Regions from separate parts of the Halomonas sp. GFAJ-1 genome, predicted to be linked through region 1. Evidence: predicted binding sites of a transcription regulator. Region 1 holds the regulator's gene; each other region holds the start of a gene.
What was found. The regulator sigma-54, encoded in region 1, starts transcription at its own class of promoters, with help from an activator protein. The targets are predictions, from matches to a motif close to TGGCACNNNNNTTGCTNT.
Positions count from the first base shown of each region.

Region 2: a site for sigma-54 is predicted at 1,716-1,733, ahead of MOY_RS08585 (sugar phosphorylase). Genes of this name have one in related genera too.
Region 3: a site for sigma-54 is predicted at 1,327-1,344, ahead of MOY_RS17465 (ammonium transporter). Genes of this name have one in related genera too.
Region 4: a site for sigma-54 is predicted at 1,234-1,251, ahead of MOY_RS07770 (amino acid ABC transporter substrate-binding protein). Genes of this name have one in related genera too.

Region 1 covers NZ_AHBC01000040.1:156,635-159,727, forward strand. Annotated here, with positions in the region: gene rapZ (RNase adapter RapZ) at 1-127, opposite strand, end outside; gene ptsN (PTS IIA-like nitrogen regulatory protein PtsN) at 203-673, opposite strand; gene hpf (ribosome hibernation-promoting factor, HPF/YfiA family) at 678-986, opposite strand; gene MOY_RS11890 (RNA polymerase factor sigma-54) at 1,074-2,489, opposite strand; gene lptB (LPS export ABC transporter ATP-binding protein) at 2,595-3,093, opposite strand, start outside.
Region 2 covers NZ_AHBC01000029.1:49,267-52,359, reverse strand. Annotated here, with positions in the region: gene MOY_RS08585 (sugar phosphorylase) at 1-1,683, opposite strand, end outside; gene nrdR (transcriptional regulator NrdR) at 1,822-2,322, shown strand; gene ribD (bifunctional diaminohydroxyphosphoribosylaminopyrimidine deaminase/5-amino-6-(5-phosphoribosylamino)uracil reductase RibD) at 2,322-3,093, shown strand, end outside.
Region 3 covers NZ_AHBC01000002.1:154,781-157,873, reverse strand. Annotated here, with positions in the region: gene MOY_RS01000 (NAD(P)/FAD-dependent oxidoreductase) at 1-1,148, opposite strand, end outside; gene MOY_RS17465 (ammonium transporter) at 1,483-2,583, shown strand; gene MOY_RS17460 (EAL domain-containing protein) at 2,749-3,093, shown strand, end outside.
Region 4 covers NZ_AHBC01000027.1:157,702-160,794, forward strand. Annotated here, with positions in the region: gene MOY_RS07765 (amino acid ABC transporter permease) at 1-65, opposite strand, end outside; gene MOY_RS07770 (amino acid ABC transporter substrate-binding protein) at 150-1,175, opposite strand; gene MOY_RS07775 (amino acid ABC transporter substrate-binding protein) at 1,420-2,430, opposite strand; gene speE (polyamine aminopropyltransferase) at 2,558-3,093, opposite strand, start outside.

The DNA.
Region 1 (3,093 bases):
CATCTACTAAAGAGCCAAGCAGCATCGCAGGTAAGTTGTCGATGGCGTAGTAGCCAAGATCTTCTAACGCTTGTAAGGCGATAGATTTACCGGACCCAGAACGGCCGCTAATGATCACCAATTGCATAGAGTTTCTCTTGGGCTGCCAAAAAAAATGAGGCTTAAAATGAAGAAAGGTAGCGGCTAGCGTCGAGGTAGACGCTTAGTGCGCCGATTTTTCACGAATTTTTGAGGTGATAAGCTCAAGAAGTTCACGCTGGCTAGTACTTTTCCGAAGCTGCAGGCGCATATCAGCCTCGTTCATGATGGTGGCAACTTGCCCAAGTAATGCTAAGTGCGTGTCGTCAGCTTCTTCCGGCACCAACAAGACAAACACCAGATCGACAGGGTCGCCATCAATGGCATCGAAATCGACTGGCTCGGCAAGCTTTAAAAAGCCGGCAATAGGGGCGATGCAGTGGGGGCTTCGAGCATGGGGAATGGCAACGCCATTACCTATACCAGTACTTCCCAGGCGTTCGCGACCAATTAAACGGCTAAAGACTTCCTGGCTATCCAGGCTAGGGGTGTTTTGGGCAATAAAAGTGCTGAAAAACTCCAGCACCCTTTTTTTGCTGCCCCCGGGCACGTCGTATAGCACGCGCTCCGGGGGGAGTATGGTTTCCAACGTCATTGAATTAACGCACACCAGCGCCTTGGGCGCGAGCTTGTGCTTTTTCCTTGTGTTTAACGAGTTGACGATCGATCTTATCCGCTAAAGCATCAATAGCGGCGTACATGTCATTATCTAATGCTTCGGCGTGAAGATCAGCCCCGGCTGCGTGCAGTGTGCAGGCAGCTTGCTGTCGCTCTTTCTCAACAGATAAGGTCACTTGTACTGTCGTAATGTTGTCGTAGTGGCGCTCAACGCGCGCTAGTTTTTCATTGACGTAGTCACGCAAGGCGTCAGTCAGATCTACATGATGACCAGTGATATTTACTTGCATTGACGTGCTCCTTATCCATGGGACTGTACTTCGATTGTAACCCTTTTTACGCTGTTGCAAAGCCCTATAGCGGTGTTTCCTTGTTCACTAGCGTAAACGGCGCCGTTCACTTGAAGAGGGAATGCCCATTGACTCTCGATATTTGGCGACTGTGCGCCTTGCAACACTAATTCCGCCTGCTTCCAAGAGCGTCACCAAACGGCTGTCGGAAAGCGGCTTGCCCGGTGGCTCATCTTGCACGAGTTTCTTAATCCGCGCGCGGATAGCGGTGCTGGAGTGGCTGTCGCCACCATCTTGGCCACTGACCTGGCTGGAAAAGAAATACTTGAGTTCAAATACTCCTCGGGGCGTATGAATATACTTTTGAGTGGTCACCCGGGAGATGGTGGATTCATGCATCTCCACGGCTTTGGCTATGTCCGCTAAAATTAACGGTTTCATCGACTCTTCACCATGCTCTAAAAAGCCAATCTGGCGCGCGATAATTTCTCGACCCACTCGCAGCAGCGTATCATTTCGGCTCGAAAGGCTTTTAATTAGCCAGCGGGCTTCTTGAAGGTGCTCTTTAAGGAACTGGTTATCTTGGCTTTTATCAGCACGCTTTATCAAACTTGCGTAGTCAGGCTGAATGCGTAGCCGGGGCAACGCTTCTGGATTAAGTTCCAGGTGCCAGCCTTCATTATCGTGCCGCACGACCAAGTCTGGGGTTATATAGCTATCATCGCTGTCGCCGTAGGCACTGCCGGGGCGCGGGTCAAGGCTGCGAATGAGGCGAATAACATCATCGAGTTGTTCATCATCCAGGCTCAAGCGTCGTTTAAGCAGCCGTATATCGTCTTTGCCGAGTGCCTCAAGAAATTGACGCACCAGCCGTTTGGCAGGTACTAAAAGCGGCGTCTCCTCGGGGAGCGTGGCTAGCTGAAGCATTAGGCACTCGCGTAAGTCCCGCGCGAAGACCCCGGTGGGCTCAAACTGCTGTAAGCGCAACAGGGTGTTCTCTACTTCACGCTGGCTTAGGCCGTCCAGGCCCTGAGCTTTTAAGCCTTCGCGGATGTCGTTAAGCGGCTGAGTGATGTAGCCATTGGCATCGAGGGCATCGATCAAGCTTTCGGCAATAGTGTGCTCACGTAGCGTGAAGTCGGTCATGGCAAGTTGCCAAAGTAAGTGACCGTGCAGGCTTTGTCCTGCTGCCTGGCGCTCAAAATCAGGCCCTTCGCTGCTACCGCCCGTGCTGCCCATATCTTGGTAGGTGTCGGACCAGTCACTATCCACAGAAAGCTCACTAGGGATACTTTCGGCCCATTCTGCTTCCGGCGTCTCGGTGACCGCCTGCTCGCCAAATTCATCCTCTTGTTCCAGCATTGGGTTAGCGTCGAGCGCTTGCTGAATTTCTTGCCGCAGGTCGAGTGTTGAGAGCTGGAGCAGCGCAATTGCCTGCTGCAGCTGAGGTGTCATGGTCAGCTGTGTGCCGATACGCAGTTGAAGAGAAGCTTTCATGACCATCTGAGAACCACTCGTTAATCAGAAAGCTCCACCCTAGTGCGAGTTATCCTCAGGTGCAAGTGCAATAAGCATGCCATTAAAAGTAATTAGTCGGTAGGCGCCTGTTTATAGGCGGAAATCAGCCCCGAGATAGACGTCGCGCACCTTCTGGTTATCGAGGATAGACTGTGGGTCGCCGCTAGCAATGATTTGGCCATCGCCAACGATATAGGCGATATCGCAGATATCGAGCGTGTCTCGTACGTTATGGTCGGTGATGAGGACACCGATATGTCGCTGTTTGAGCGCGCGTATAATCGTTTTGATATCACCCACTGAAATAGGGTCTACGCCTGCGAACGGTTCATCTAGCAGAATAAACGCAGGCTCGGTTGCCAGTGAGCGGGCAATTTCAACGCGCCGACGCTCGCCACCGGATAGGCTCATGCCCAGGTTGTCGCGGATATGGGTAATGTGGAAGTCTTCAAGTAGCGATTCTAGACGCTGTTCACGGGCGCTACGGTCAAGCTCCTTTCGAGTTTCAAGTATTGCCATGATGTTGTCGGCGACCGAAAGCTTACGAAAAATAGAGGCTTCCTGGGGCAGGTAGCCAATGCCTGCAATA
Region 2 (3,093 bases), on a different contig from region 1:
TTGCCAATCATGTAGGCTGAGCGCTTGGTTAACCGCTTCACCCGCGCGCTCTAGTGGAAGCTGTGTGTCGGTAACATTGAAGAGTGCTAGCAAACGACGGCCGTCGCTAAGCGGGCCACGCTCAACCACTAATAAGTCAGGCGGGCTTGGCAGTACACGCTGAGCAGCATGCGGATGGAAGCAGGGCTCGCTGCGGCGCAGTTCCAGCAAGTGGTTAAGCGTATTGAAAACTTTATGGGTGGGTGTAGAGGGGTTTTCAAGCAGCAGTGCCAGCTCATCACGCTTCCAGCGCCGCCGATTAATTGAGCGAAGACGCCCGCTGCGTTCCACGCCTTCTACGTCATTCAGTGTGCCGGTCAGCGTATGCAGGTAGAGCGCGGGAATGCCCTGTAGGCTCAGCATAATGGCTTGGCTGCATATGAAACGGGCAATTTGCCATGGGTCTGGCCCCCGCCGCGTGCCACGCATGGCTTCAAACCAAGTAATGTTAATTTCATAGGGGGTATCGCTGCCGTCGGGGTTGCTGCGCATGCTGACGAAGCCGCCAAAGCGGTGCATTAGTTCTAATAGGGCATCCCGCTCATGGTCAGGCAGCAGACCTTCCAGCGGGCGTACGCCAATACCGTCATGGCTGGCAGTAAAGTTTAAGTAGGTGCACTGCTTGGGCAGCACTGGCAGGTTGGCGAGCCAGTGTTGGAGAGTGGATGCTTCACCTCGGGTTAATGTGTGCAACAGCAGTGGCGGCAGGGCGAACTGATACACCATATGGGCTTCGTCGGGTGCCCCCTCGGGCAAACGCTCTAAGCCAAAATAGCTGATATTTTCTGCATGAGGCACGTTGGTTTCGGTAATCAGCAGGGTGCCGGGGGCTATTTCGTCCACAATGGCTCGCAACAGGCGCACTACCGTATGGGTTTCCGGTAGGTGAATGCAGGACGTGCCCAGACGCTTCCATAAAAACGCCACTGCATCTAAGCGAATAATGCGCACGCCTTGCTGAAGATAAAAAAGCAGGATACCGACAAACTCGAGTAATACATCGGGATTCTCAAAATTTAAGTCGATTTGATCTTCCGAGAAGGTTGCCCACAGGTGGCGGGTTCCCCGCCGCGTAGAAACGGGCACTAAAAGCGGGCTGCTGCGTGGACGTGTCACTTGGGTAACGTCGGTTTCCGGGTCTACTTCAATAAAGTAGTCCCGCCCGGGTAGGCTGCCAGCTAAGTAGTCCACAAACCAGAGCGATTCTCGTGAAACATGGTTAAGCACCAAATCTGCCATCAGGTCATAGTGGCTGGCCAGCTCGCGAATATGTGTCCAGTCGCCCAGCGTTGGCTCTACTTCCCGGTAATGGATCACTGAGAAGCCGTCATCGCTGCTCCAGGGGAAAAAGGGCAGCACGTGCACCCCGCTAATCCGATCGCCCAGATAGCGCTGGAGAAATTCACTTAGCACCGCAAGGGGAGGGGCGTCTTCAGCGACAATTGTGTCGCCGTAACTGATCACCCACTGGTCTTTCTCGCTCCATGTTGGTGCGTCGGGGGCGGCTGTTGCTGTCTGCAGCGCCGCTGGTAGCCTAGGTCGAAAATGCGCAAGATGCTGCTCTAAGCGCCGCTGAACCTCGCCTGCTCGCGGGCCGTAAAGGTGCGTTAAATAGTGATGTACCGTCTGCTCGAAAGGGGTCATGCGGGCGCTCTCCTAAACAACGTGCGACAAACGCTGCAGCTTGTGTGCCAAATCGTTACAATGCTAGGTTAACGCCGCGTTGAATAAATATGCTTTTTTGTGCTGTTAGCTGCACGTACTGATAATAGGTTGACTGCCATGCATTGCCCTTTTTGTGGTGCTAATGATACTCGAGTGTCCGATTCTCGGCTGGTAGCAGAGGGTGACCAGGTGCGTCGGCGTCGCCAGTGTGCCAGCTGCCATGAGCGCTTTACGACGTATGAAACCGCCGAGCTCATCATGCCCCGGGTGGTTAAGTCGGACGGATCTCGGGAGAGCTTTAACGAAGCCAAATTACGGGCAGGAATGCTGCGCGCGCTGGAAAAACGTCCCGTAAGTGCCGAAGCGATTGAGGCCGCGGTTGAGCGTATTCGTCAATCGCTGCGCGCCAAGGGGGACCGAGAAGTTAACGCCCGAGAGATTGGCGAGGCTGTTATGCAGGCGTTAAGCAATTTAGACCAAGTTGCCTATATTCGTTTTGCCTCGGTGTACCGTAAATTCCAGGATTTAGACGAATTTCGCGCTGAAATAGACCGGCTTTCCCAGGAGCCTGATCAAGAGCGATCGGTGGCCACACCCAATAATGGCGGAAAACAGTAATGGGCGCTGAGCCACGCCACGCTGCGTTCTCCCTACAAGATCATAAGTACATGGCGCGGGCGCTTCAGCTCGCCAAGCAAGGGCTTTATACCACCGACCCAAACCCCCGCGTGGGCTGCGTTATCGTCCGCTATGATGAAAGCGATGAGGGGCGAGTAGTGGGTGAAGGCTTTCACATCAGTGCCGGCGGCCCTCACGCTGAAATACACGCACTAAACGCAGCGGCTGGCTTAGCCCGCGGGGCAACCGCATACGTTACGCTGGAACCCTGCTCCCATACCGGCCGCACTGGGCCATGCGCGGTGGCGTTGGCAGAGGCCAAGGTCTCCCGTGTGGTTGTCGCGATGGTCGATCCCAATCCACAGGTAAGTGGGCAAGGTATTAAGCGGCTACAAGCCGATGGGGTAACAGTTGATGTAGGCCTTTTGGAAGCGGATGCACGGGCGCTAAACCCTGGTTTTATTTCCCGTATGCAACATAAGCGCCCCTTTGTGCGGCTTAAAATGGCGATGAGCCTTGATGGGCGTACGGCGATGGGGTCAGGTGAGTCCCAATGGATTACCGGCCCCGAAGCGCGTAGTCAGGTACAGCGGTTACGGGCGCGTTCCAGCGCTATTTTAAGTGGCGTTGAGTCGTTGATTATGGACGATTCACGGCTAACCTTGCGGGCCGACCAGCTGGCGCTGGCGAATGCCGATGAGGTGGTTAAACGCCAACCGCTGCGCGTTATTTTAGACTCCCGGCTCCGCTTGCCGCTGGCCGCCGCTTGCT
Region 3 (3,093 bases), on a different contig from region 1:
GTAAACCCTTGGTGGCCATGGCCAAATGCCAACCACAGCCCTGGGTGACGCGGTGCTGGGCCAATCACCGGCTTCATATCCGGCAAGCATGGGCGTGCGCCTTTCCAAGCAGCTGCGTCGCACCGCTCGCCAAGCGGAAAAACGGTGCGAGCCACTTTTTCGGCGGCACCCAACTGCTGCTCATGAGCCGGCGACTCAAGTCGATCAAGCTCTGCGCCTGTCGTCAGCCTCACGCCCGCGTTCATAGGCGCCAGCAAATAGCCCACCTCTGCGTCCATCAGCCAGTAATTAAGCTTAGCATTGGTTTGCGTTGCATAGTGCATGTGGTAACCACGCTTAACAAAGGTCGGGAAGTGGTAACCCAATTTTTTCATCCACTCACCTGCCCACGGCCCAAGCGCCACGACAACCTCATCGGCTTCTAACGTTTCAGCAGCAGTATCGACTTTCCAACCCTCTCCTTCTTGCTGGAAACCATTAATATCGGTTTGCAAGATTCGTCCGCCTTGCTCAACAAACGAAGCAGCGTATGCAGCTACTAGCCCACCCGGATCGGCAACTGTCCATGGATCGAGCCAATGAATAGCCCCGATAATATCACTGCTTAAATCCGGCTCTTTCGCAGTCAGAGCAGCACGATCTAACACCGCAAACTGCACGTTATATAGCGCTCGCGCCTCTTCTGCCTCTTTCACACGTTTGGCAAGCTTTTCAGGCGTACGATAAATTTCCAACCACCCTTCACGGCGAACTAAATGATCCGCGCCAGCGGCTTCAATCATTGGCCCATGGGTCTCTAAGCAGAGCTCAATCAATGAAGCCCACTCAGGAATAATTTTCTTATAAAGCCGCGAAGATGAGTGGTGCCAGTAGCTAAGCAAAGGTGATGCTGCATTAAACATGCCCGCCGGGCGATAACGAATATCCACACGGTTATTCGGCAATACGCTGAGAATAGTCTTCATGTCCCGAGGAAAGGGGTAAGGCCTAACTGCTTCCCGCTGAATAATGCCCGCATTACCAAAGGAGGTTTCACGGCCAGGCTGGCTGCGATCGACGAGTGTCACCTGGTGACCACGCTGCTGTAAGTGCCATGCAATGCTGACGCCTACCATTCCTGCCCCTAACACCACCGATTGACGCGCCATTTTGATGCACTCCTTTCTTAACAATGATTGCGCATATAAGCCCAGGTAGCTGCGCAAGTAACTTGTTGAAAAATATCACTATCTGACAAGCTTTAACACAGTCATAAAAACTGTTTTTTAGTGTATTTTTAGATATTCATGTCGCAAAAAACACAAATACGGATGACTTCACTAAACGCGGCACAACAATTGCTTAATATCTATCAGCACCACGGTTACCCATCTATCAGTGTGCGTAACGAAAAGGTCTATCAGGGCTTGATGAAGCGGGCCTGACAGCTAGTAGCACCATAGCAGTGCTGAATACGCACCAATACTGCACAAGGGTTTGCCAATGTCTTACGGTTTTGACACTACGTTAATCGATACGCTTTGGGTGTTGTGGGCAGCCGCATTAGTTTTCGTTATGCAAGCGGGGTTTTTGTGCCTTGAAGCTGGCACAACACGAACTAAAAATGCCATCAACGTCGCCATGAAAAACTTAGCGGACTTTGCCATCGCCGTCAGTGTGTTTTGGCTTGCTGGTTTTGGGATGATGTTTGGAGCCTCCCACTCAGGCTGGATTGGCACATCATTGTTTGGCTGGGATCTTGAATCGGCAAACAGCTGGCTGATAACGGTCTTTATTTTTCAAGCCATGTTTTGTGCCACGGCAGCGACTATCGTGGCGGGGGCTGTGGCTGAGCGAATGACATTTATCGGCTACCTATGGACGGCCTTTTGGATCGCTCTGCTTATCTATCCCATATTTGGCCACTGGGCATGGGGCGGCCTACTAGGCGGATCACCTGGATGGCTAGCAGCACTAGGCTTCGTCGATTTCGCAGGTGCAACAGTAGTTCACAGTGTCGGTGGGTGGGTGGCGCTAGCCGCCGTATTAGTTATTGGCCCAAGGCATGGGCGCTTCCAGCCTGATAAACCGCCCGCCACGTTTCCTGCAGGAAATCTGCCGCTCGCGATGCTTGGTGCCCTGTTCATGATTTTAGGCTGGTTTGGCTTTAATGGAGGAAGCACTTTAACGCTTAGCAGTGCAGTACCCGGCATTCTCGCCAATACCCTACTGGGTGCTGTAGGCGGAGTCTTATCAGCCATGCTAGTGGGCTGGCGCATACGACGCTATGCCGATGTGATGTACGCGATTAACGGCGCAATAGCAGGGCTAGTGGCAGTAACTGCAGGGGCACACGTCCTTTCACTATCAGCCGCATTTTTACTTGGCAGTGTCAGCGGCGTTCTTATGGTTCTTTCGAGCGAGTGGCTGCTAAAGCGCCGCATTGACGATGCAGTGGGCGCAATACCTGCCCACCTAGTGGCGGGCGTTTGGGGAACATTAGCACTTCCCTGGTTTGCCGATATGAGTACTTTAGGCACCGCGCTAAGCCGAACAGACCAATTTGGAATCCAATTGATCGGCGTGATGGTTTGTGGTGCATAGAGCTTTGGCATCGCCTGGCTGCTCTTCAGCGTAACACAGCGCTTTTTACCCCTGCGTGTCTCTGAAGACGCTGAAAAAATGGGTCTTAACTTGGCAGAGCATGGCGCAAAAAATGAGCTTCACCAGCTCCTTGAGCATATGCGACAACACGAGCGGCAGGGTGATATGCACCAACGCATAGACGCCGACCCATTTACTGAAGTAGGCGAGATTGCCGCTGGCTACAACCGGGTTTCCGCCGCCCTTGAGCGCGCCGTAGGCCATACGCAAGTGATGCTCCGCAAATTACGCGATGGTGTGATCACATGGCAGTCTGACGGCACTCTAACCGGCCTAAACCCCGGCGCAGAAGCTTTATTTGGGGTAAACGCTCAACAGCTAGTTGGCCAACCCGTCAGCAAACTATTTCCCAATAACACCCTCCACCCCGGCGCACGTCATGAAGTTAAACTACGCACAAAAGAGCAGCAGGTGCGCTACTTAGAGATTCAGGTAAGCGAAGGCGCCATT
Region 4 (3,093 bases), on a different contig from region 1:
TTAGCGCGGTCTCGCCAGAAGGGAGGCTTTTGGCCGACCGGGCGAGAGTTGGGTCGAACGGACATGGATAGCGTCTCCGCGATACGGCAGGTCAATCAAATGGCCCGCCGTCACTAAACAGGAGGGCGGGCCGGGGTCAATCGAGACGCTTAGCGAATCGGCGGTGCGTACTGGAAGCCGCCTTGGTTCCACAGCGCGTTAACGCCGCGTTCGATTTCCAGCGGAGAGTCCATTCCTACGTTACGCTCAAAGCTTTCGCCGTAGTTACCCACTTGGCTTAGGATGTTGTAAGCCCAGTCAGCGTCTAAGCCCATGCCTTCACCGTAGTTGCCGTCTTGGCCGAGCAGGCGTGCAATGTCGGGGTTATCAGAGTCGCGCATTTCTTCAGCGTTTTCGCTGGTAACGCCATACTCTTCACCGTTAAGCATGGCAAAGAGTGACCATTTGACGATATTGAACCACTGGTCGTCGCCCTGGCGAACCACCGGGCCAAGGGGCTCTTTTGAGATAACATCGGAGAGAATGACGGCGCCATCTGGGTCATCTAGTTGGATGCGCAGAGCAGCAAGCTGAGAGGTATCAGAGGTGAGTACGTCACAGCGGCCAGCTTGGAAGCCACCTACCGTTTGCTCAGACGTATCAAATACAATCGGGTCGAATTCCATGTCGTTAGCACGGAAGTAGTCAGCTAGGTTGAGTTCTGTAGTGGTGCCCGACTGGATGCAGATAGCGGCGCCATCTAACTCAGAGGCTTCTGAAACGCCCAGGTCGCGGGAAACCATAAAGCCCTGGCCGTCGTAAAAGTTAACACCGGTAAAGTTAAGACCTAGGGTCGTATCGCGGGTAGTGGTCCAGGTGGTGTTGCGTGACAGTACGTCCACTTCGCCCGACTGCAGCGCGGTGAAGCGCTCAACCGCATTTAAGGAGATGTAGTTAACCGCATCGGCATCACCCAGCACCGCTGCTGCTACGGCGCGGCATACGTCAACGTCGATACCTTGCCACTCGCCGCTATCGTCTGGCGCGGAAAAACCTGGTAAGCCATCGCTAACACCACACTGAACGGCCCCGCGTGATTTGGTATCTTCGAGCGTGCTGGCCTGCGCAGTTGCTACGCCCGCAACGGTGATGGCGCCCGCAGATGCCAGCAGTACCAAGTGTTTCTTGTTAAACATGGTAGTTCCCCTTCCTAGATGTAATGTCGTTATGCATGCAGGTGCATGACACTAAAAGCTAGCAAGGAAGGTGCCAAGAATGATACGACGTTAAATTCAGCGCTTTTCAACGCAAAACGGAGCAATTTCCTACCAAAGTTGTGGTGCATGAAAGTGCATTAGCGGCTACCGTGCGCACTTTTTTGGTGCGTAGCCGCTAATGCAGAGGTGATACTCTCTGCTGAGAGCTTAATAATCGGACGTCTTAGCGAATGGGTGGAGCGTACTGAATGCCGCCGTCATTCCAAAGACTGTTTAAGCCGCGTGCAATATTGAAATCTGACCCTGTACCCACGTTACGATCATAAATATCCGCATAGTTGCCTACCTGTTTGACGATTTGGTAAGCCCAGTCGGTCTCAATACCCATGGCTTCGCCAAAATTACCGTCCTGACCTAGCAGGCGCATCACATCGGGGTCTTCTGAGGTGAGATGCTCGTCCACGTTTTCCTGGCTAACGCCCAATTCTTCGGCGTTAAGCATGGCAAACAGCGTCCATTTGACGATGTTGAACCACTGGTCATCGCCTTGGCGCACGGCGGGGCCAAGCGGCTCTTTCGAGATGATTTCGGGGAGTACAACAGCCATGCTGGGGTCGGCAAGCTGCATGCGCTGAGCATAGAGCTGGGAGGCATCGGAGCTTAAAACGTCGCAGCGGCCCGCTTCAAAGCCGATGATCGACTGCTCAGGGGCATCAAACACCACGGCGTCGTAGGTCATTCCATTGAGGCGGAAGTAGTCGGATAGGTTAAGCTCACTGGTGGTGCCGGACTGAGTGCAGACTGCCGCGCCATCCAGCTCTTTGGCGCTTTGCACGCCCAGGTCACTAGCGACCATAAAGGCTTGGCCGTCGTAGTAACTAACGCCGGTAAAGTGCATGCCCAGGGTGGTGTCACGGCTCGATGTCCACGTGGTGGTGCGGGATAGTACATCGACTTCGCCAGACTGCAGGGCGGTAAAGCGCTCTACAGAGTCTAGCGGTACGAAATCTACTTTTGTTGCATCCCCGAGCGCCGCTGCGGCAACTGCTCGGCACACGTCGGTATCCAGGCCGCGGTACTGATCATCGTCATCCAGTGAAGAGAAGCCCGGCTGGGCGGCATTGACGCCACAGCGAAGGCTGTCACGGTTCTGCACCGTTTCCAAAGTGCTGGCCATGGCCACCGTGGGTAGCAGTATGCTGATTCCTAACCCCAACCAACGAACGTTTTTCATTTTTATTCCTTAACGTGGATAGCTAAATAAACAGGTTTAGCAAACAAACAGATTTAGCAAATAAAACTAAGCGCACAAAAAAGGCCGAGCAATGCCCGGCCTTCGCTGTCAATACCTTAGCGCTCACTTACGCAAAGGCTTTCCGCATAAAGGGCGGTAGTGCCAGGGCGCCACGGTGGGCATCACCTGTGTAGTACTGTAGCGGCATTTCGTGGCTGGCGGCAGCTTGTTCGCGAAAGCTTTCCACGTTGGCGTTTTTACCCGCCAAGGTCACACTCCACCAGCCAGAGGGGTACACCGGCTGTGGGAAGGGCAGGGTGGCCACGCTATCAAAGCCTGCTTCACGCATATCGTTGCGCAGCTCACGAATGATAGAGCCGCTGTGGTAGAGCGGTGATTCGCTCTGCTGCACCATCACGCCACCATTTTTTAGGATGCGGTGGCAGCGCTTCAGGAAGTCGGTTTTAAACAGCCCTTCGGCAGGGCCTACCGGGTCGGTGGAGTCGATAATCAGCACATCGATGCTCTCATCGGCAGCGTCATCTACCCACTTCACGCCGTCGGCAAATAGCAGTTCGGCTCGGGGGTCGCCGTTAGCTTCCACCAACGCCGGGAAAAAACGCTCCGCCGCCTTGGTGACCTCTTCATCAATGTCGATTTGGG